Regions from separate parts of the Ensifer sp. Root31 genome, predicted to be linked through region 2. Evidence: riboswitches for the same ligand, from Rfam matches in the RefSeq annotation. Region 2 holds a riboswitch; each other region holds the start of a gene.
What was found. A riboswitch is a leader RNA that binds a small molecule or an ion and turns the genes downstream of it on or off. The one in region 2 is predicted to bind cobalamin.

Region 1: it holds a riboswitch for cobalamin, as region 2 does, so the genes downstream of both, bluB (5,6-dimethylbenzimidazole synthase) here and ASD00_RS27225 (CbtB-domain containing protein) in region 2, are expected to answer to the same signal.
Region 3: it holds a riboswitch for cobalamin, as region 2 does, so the genes downstream of both, nrdH (glutaredoxin-like protein NrdH) here and ASD00_RS27225 (CbtB-domain containing protein) in region 2, are expected to answer to the same signal.

The regions. Positions count from the first base shown of each region.
Region 1 is NZ_LMCO01000023.1:180,886-183,081, forward strand. It holds gene ASD00_RS20925 (DUF2865 domain-containing protein) at 1-291, shown strand, start outside; gene bluB (5,6-dimethylbenzimidazole synthase) at 200-991, opposite strand; cobalamin riboswitch at 1,036-1,245, opposite strand; gene ASD00_RS20935 (SDR family oxidoreductase) at 1,323-2,144, opposite strand.
Region 2 is NZ_LMCO01000037.1:5,296-7,491, reverse strand. It holds gene ASD00_RS27230 (CbtA family protein) at 4-798, opposite strand; gene ASD00_RS27225 (CbtB-domain containing protein) at 996-1,172, opposite strand; cobalamin riboswitch at 1,215-1,484, opposite strand; gene ASD00_RS27220 (TetR/AcrR family transcriptional regulator) at 1,483-2,175, opposite strand.
Region 3 is NZ_LMCO01000034.1:168,148-170,343, forward strand. It holds gene ASD00_RS41930 (hotdog domain-containing protein) at 1-419, shown strand, start outside; cobalamin riboswitch at 571-797, shown strand; gene nrdH (glutaredoxin-like protein NrdH) at 1,099-1,320, shown strand; gene nrdI (class Ib ribonucleoside-diphosphate reductase assembly flavoprotein NrdI) at 1,338-1,754, shown strand; gene nrdE (class 1b ribonucleoside-diphosphate reductase subunit alpha) at 1,724-2,196, shown strand, end outside.

The DNA.
Region 1 (2,196 bases), on a different contig from region 2:
ACGCGCGGCGTCGGCAAGCCGGGCATTTGCGGTTGCCAGATTCCAAAGATCGCGACGACGCCCAAGGCTTCCAGTGGCAACACTGGCAACAGCGAATCGTCGATCATCGTCATCGAGGGCAAGAAGGAAGCGGCCGCCCCTACCGCCAAGGCGGCTGCGGAGGAGCGCCCCTACGATCCCGCCAAGAGCAAGGTGCGGGTCATCGGGCCGACGTTCCTTCCCCAGGAGGAAACGTCGATCGACCTTCGCCATCCGAAGGGTCCGGGCTACCAGCCGGTTCAGAGCAACTGATCGCAGCGTCTGCCTTTCGGCAGGTTCCCCAGCCTTCCTCGAACACCAGCTCCTCCAGCGGCAGCCGCTGGCGCCAGCCCTTAACCGCAAGTTCCGGCTCCTGGTAAAGGCGATCGACATATCCGAGGCAAAGCCAGGCGACGATCACGACATGATCGGGAATGCCGAGGATCGCCTTGATCTCATTTTCATGAAAGATACTGACCCAGCCGACACCAACGCCTTCGGCGCGCGCCGCAAGCCAGAGGTTCTGCACGGCACAGACGGTGGAATAGAGATCCATCTGCGGGTTATGGGTGCGCCCGAGAACGACCGCTCCACCGCGCGTGCGGTCGCAGGTGACGCAGATGCTCAAGGGTGCCTTGCGGATCCCCTCCAGCTTCAGGGAGCGGTATTTCGCTTGGCGGTCGCCATCGAACATCAATGCCGCTTCGTCGTTGGCGCGGGAAAAGGCCTGCCATACCCGCTCGCGGGTTTCGGCCTGCCGGACCACGACGAAATTCCACGGTTGCATGAAACCCACCGATGGCGCCCGGTGCGCAGCATTGAGCAGGCGCATCACCACATCGTCAGGCAAGGGTTCGGCCAGGAACTGATCCCGCACGTCCCGGCGCGTTTCGATGGCTCGATAGACGGCTTCGCGCTCGTCGGATGAAAAGGCCTCTGCAGCCGCAAGGCCGCCATTAGCGTCAGTCAGCATCGTTCGATCCCCAACAATGCACAACCTTCCGCCGTCCGCGCGGATATCGGTCTATCTTGCCAGGCCGGTCTTCTGACTTCGGATCAACCGGCCGCCTCACCTTCCCAGATCACATGAAGATCCAGTGGCAAGATCTTGAGCAAGCTCAAAATCCCTAGAGGCAGTCGTCCCCGTCACAGCGTTGGGCACGTTCCGGAATAACACCGGATTCCCGATTCTCCCGCGTTGCGGGCACCTGACGGCGTCATAAGGGCACAGCCCACAGGGAATGACAAGCAAGTCCGGCGTCGCTTGCCGGTCACTCCACAGGGCCTCGCGACAGCGTCAGATGTCAGAGCGGCGCGACCGGATGCGGCGAGCCGTCATAGCCGCCCCACACCGACTGGTCGAAGCAGATGACCGACCCCGTCATCAGGCCGGACTCATCCGACGAGAGATAGGCGCAGGCACGCGCGACTTCCTTGGGGTCGACAAGCCGACCGAAGGGTTGGCTGGCGGCCGCCTTTTCGAGCCAGTCGTCTGCCGCCCCATGAAATTCGCGCTGGATGCGGTCTTCCCCTTCGGACGCCATCCAGCCGATATTGAGGCCATTGACGCGAATGCGGTTGCGCAGCAGCGCATAGGAGGTGTTCTTGGTCAGCGTCTCCAGCGCCCCCTTCGACGAGCAATAGGCGGCGATAAACGGCTGACCGGCCATCGCCGACATCGAGCCAATATTGACGATGGTGCCCTGCGTGCCCTCCCGCCGCATCAGCTTTACCGCTTCCTGCATCAGGAAGAACGGTGCGCGCACATTGACAGCGAACATCCGGTCGAACAGTTCGGGGCTGGTGTCCAGGATGGTGCCGCGATCGGTGATCGCCGCCGCATTGACCAGCGCATCGACGCGCCCGAATGTGGCGTCGCAGGCGCTGACGACCTTGCGCGCGTCCTCGACCTTTTCGAGGTCTGCCTCGACATAAAGTACCTGCGCGCCGGTTGCCTTGCGGATCTGCTCGGCCTTCGCTTCGCCCTTGGCAACGTTGCGTCCACAGATGACGACACCTTTAGCCCCACGTTCCGCAAACAGGTTGGCGATCGTTGCGCCCAGCCCCTGCGTCCCGCCGGTGACGATGGCGATCTTGCCGTCGAGACGGCCATATTGCTCGGTCATGAAAGTCCTCCCAGAATTGAAAGTGAGATGAAAACAGGGCGACCGGCCCCCG
Region 2 (2,196 bases):
CTGTTACGCCTTGGCGAAACGATCGTTGATGAAGCCCGACACGACGCCGAGAACAATCCAGAACGCGAGCGTGGTGGCAAGGGCTGCCACGGCGAATTCAGCGCCGAGCACGGCCGGCACATTGCTGGAGATGTCCGACGGTTGCGGCGCGCCATAGACATGCGGTGCCGCGATCAGCACGAGGCCGATGATCTTGGCGGCGATCTCTTGCCGCAAGACCAGCAGATAGAGACCGGCGGCAGACAACAGCACGGTTGCACCCCACCAGACCTGGCGGTCGCCGAGTTCCGCGGCCGGGAAGCCCGGCAGTTCCGGCGGCAGACCGATTGCCGGCAGCATGTGCACGGCAAGCCAGCCGCAGGCGCCCCAGAGCGCGCCGTTCCTGAGCGTGATCGGGTAGCCGATGACGAGGCTGACGCCGGCGAGCAGCAGCGCGAAGCCGGAGCCGGTCACCAGATTGGCGATCAGCGTGCCGGAAAAGCGGCTCATGCCGAACATGATGCCGCCTTCCTCGTGTTCGCCCTCATGGGCGTAGGCAGGCGTGATCGGCGACAGGGCGTCAAGCAAAGCGCCAATCGGCGAAACCGCCTTCAGCGACGAATGCTGGTCGTGGTTTGCTGCGGCCGGATCGGCCGTTCCCGGCTGAACGGCTGGTTGTTCGCCGGCGGCCGGTGCCTCGCCTTCGAATTCTTCCGCGTGCAGGATCAGCGGTACGACGCGCAGTTCCTGGGCGCCGGTCATGAAGACACCGGCAATCAATCCAGCCACGATCGCGGCCAGAAGCGTTCTGACAATCATTTTCGATATCCCTCGATATCGGCGCGCCATGCATCTGGCAGGCAGCGCCGTGTCCCACTGGCAAATATGCGAACGGCTCCGTCCGGCAGATCTTCAATCTGCATCAGACGCGAGCAAACGCGTCCGGCTGTCTGCCGGAAGCGTTTTTGTCCGCAGCTATGTCGATGCGGAACGCAAGTCGCGTCCCGGAACATCGCTTAGTGGCAGGGGAAGCCATAGGAGTGGCGGGTGTCGTGCGCGGTATCGTGCAGCACGGCCGAGTTCGCCAGGCCTGCGCCGAAGACGAGGAAGCCGCCGATGAGGAGCGCGATGATACCTGCGGTCAGACGATCGCTGAGGGAGAGCGGAATGCTCGAAACTGTAGATGTAGCCATGACAACCTCCGTGATGGCGTCGGGATCTTTCCCGGTTTGGGCCCTATGCCCGCATCGACTGGCAGGTTTCCTGGCTCAGGACGTCGGGTGAGATCACCCTGGATTTGCCTCGCCTTCCCAGAGCAAGGGCCGCCCTCTCGCGGTCTTGTCTCCAGTGGCTTCTTCCGGATCGCTCCGGAACGGCGCATTCACGTCGCTCTACAGTCGCGGGGTCGGCCGTGATTTGAATGCCCAGCATGGGTCCATCCGTCACGTTCCCGTTTACTCCCGAAACGCGTTCGCGTTGCGGGAACCAATCGATCCACGATGATTAGGATCGCACCCCGGAGATGTCAATTAGACTTGCGCCGCCGCCCGGTCCATCCGCGACAAAATCACGAAGGATCATGCGTTTATAGGCTTCGACGATCTGGTCGCCCTCTGCTCTGGTGACGGAGACCGCAAGCCGCATCGTGCAATCGCCGAGATGCATGATCAAAAAGGCGGCGCTGTCGATCGTTTCGCGCGGCGTGTCGGGCGCAAACCGAGCCCAGACGTCGGCCAGAAGCTGGCCGCCGGCACGGCTTTGCAAAAGGTCGATCTCGCGCAGCGCCTTGTCGGCCTGCATCGCTGACCAGATGTCGCGCATCACAGGCTCGGCCAGGAACATATCGTAATAGATGTCGAACAGCATGGAGAAGGCGTCACGCAGTTCCGAGATCGACGTCACCTTGGCAAGCTCGGCCCCGATGCATTCATTGCAGACCGCATTGTAGCGCTCGGCCAGCGTGCGCACGATCGCCGCCTTGTCGGGGAAGTACTGGTAGAGGGAGCCGATCGAGATTCCAGCCTTTTCAGCGACTTCGCTCATGCGCATGGCGTCGCTGCCCTTCTCCTGGATGATCGCCGTGGCGCAGGAAAGGATGTGCTCGACGCGCTCGCGGCTGCGCTTCTGGCTGGGCGTGCGGCGCAGCGCCGGCTCGTCGTCAGCGGGGATTGTGGAAGGGCTTGCATCGGGAATCATGAGTAATGCTCACATTTTGAC
Region 3 (2,196 bases), on a different contig from region 2:
GCGCCGGCTGGTCGTTGCCTTCTCTCGACACCGATGCGATCGGAGCGCCAAAAGACGATGCCGTGCGCATGGTCGATATCGTCTTTCCGGATCAGGCCAGCAGCTTCGGCGCCATGTTTGGCGGCGACGCGCTGGCGCAGATGACCAAGGCCGCCTTCGGCGCGGCGACACGGGCGAGCCGCAAGACGACAGTGCTCGCCTCCTGCCAGCGCATCGATTTCAAGCACCGGATCACCGTTGGCTCGATCATCGAGCTTGTCGCCAGGATTGTGCGCACCGGACGGAGCTCGACGACGGTCGATGTCGAATTGTGGTCAGAGGATTTGACGGGAGCGAAACAGACCCTGACTGCCCATGGCGCCTTCATCATGGTGGCAGTCGACGGGGACAATCGTCCTGTTCCCGCCTTCGCGGCTTGAGGATTTCAGCAGAGCTGTCAATGACGGCTCTCCATCCACAGGCTTCGCCGACACTTGTCGTTTACTCCCCGCTATCCACACCCGAAAAAATATTGTCCGCCTCCCAGGTAGCTTCGACATGGAACCTATTGACGCAATTTTCCCGACATATACTATATCTAGTGTTCGAGGTTCTCCCGATTCGCAAGGATTGGGAGCGAAGATGGGAATACGGTGCCGTCGTAGCGATTTCGCTTGGCTAAGCCGTGGCTGCCCCCGCAACTGTAAACGGCGAGCAACTGTCCAGCATTCGGCCACTGAAGCATGATGCTTCGGGAAGGTCCGGACAGAAGCACCGACCCGTGAGCCAGGAGACCTGCCTCGATCGATAAACGTCCACGGGCGGGGTGTCCGGAGAGGTCAGAGGTGTGCATGGGGCAGGATGAAACCTGCCTGATCGTCTCGACGTCTCCCCGGAAGCGCCGTCTTCAACTTCGGGGTGAAGTCATGTCCGCGTCATCGAATTCCTATCATTCGCCAATGAAGAGGCGCGGGAAGCCGCGAATCTGACGAACAACCGCGCCCGGGTCTTCTCGACCCGAGCAAGCGGTCATCCTGCCAGTCCTGCATTTCGCCGGATCGCTTGTGCGTATCCGCATGCCTTTTCATGCCCAGATCCAGCCGACCAAACGAGGAAGAAATGAACGTCACCGTCTACAGCAAGCCCGCCTGCGTCCAGTGCACCGCAACCTATCGCGCGCTCGACCGCCAGGGCGTCAATTACGAGGTGATCGACATTTCGGTCGACCAGGACGCGTTCGAGACGGTCAAGGGCCTTGGCTACATGCAGGTTCCCGTCGTCATCGCCGGCCCGGAGCACTGGGCAGGCTTCCGCCCCGACAAGATCAGCGCACTGTCCTGAAGCCGAGGTACGGCGCGATGGGGCTGATCGTCTATTTTTCCACCCGCTCGGAAAACACCCATCGCTTCGTCGGCAAGCTCGGCCTGCGCGCCAGACGCATTCCCGTCAGCGCGGCCGACGCGCCGCTCGACGTGCACGAACCCTATGTGCTCGTCGTCCCGACCTATTGCGGCGACGACGGCCGGGGCGCCGTGCCCAAACAGGTGATCCGCTTTCTCAACGATGCGGACAACCGCTCCCACATCCGCGGCGTGATTGCCGCGGGCAACAGCAATTTCGGCGCGACCTACGGGATCGCCGGCGACGTGATCTCGGCCAAGTGCCAGGTGCCCTATCTCTACCGGTTCGAACTGTTGGGAACCGATGAGGACGTCGCCAATGTCAAAAACGGGATGGAACGATTTTGGACGTCTCAACACTCGAACGCCCCTTGAAGGCGACGGAATCGGCGCTCGATTACCACGCGCTGAACGCCATGCTGAACCTCTATGACGAGGACGGCCGGATCCAGCTCGACAAGGACCGGTTGGCGGCAAAGCAGTACTTCCTGCAGCACGTCAACCAGAACACCGTGTTCTTCCATAACCTGCGCGAAAAACTCGATTACCTCGTCACCGAGGGCTACTACGAGCAGGAGGTTCTCGACCAGTATTCGTTCAACTTCGTGCGCGACCTGTTCGATCACGCCTATGACAAGAAGTTCCGTTTCCCGACCTTCCTCGGCGCCTTCAAATATTACACCAGCTACACGCTGAAGACCTTCGACGGGAAGCGCTACCTCGAGCGCTACGAGGACCGGGTCTGCATGGTGGCGCTGACGCTGGCGCGCGGCGACGAGGCGCTGGCGCGCGACATGGTCGACGAGATCATCTCCGG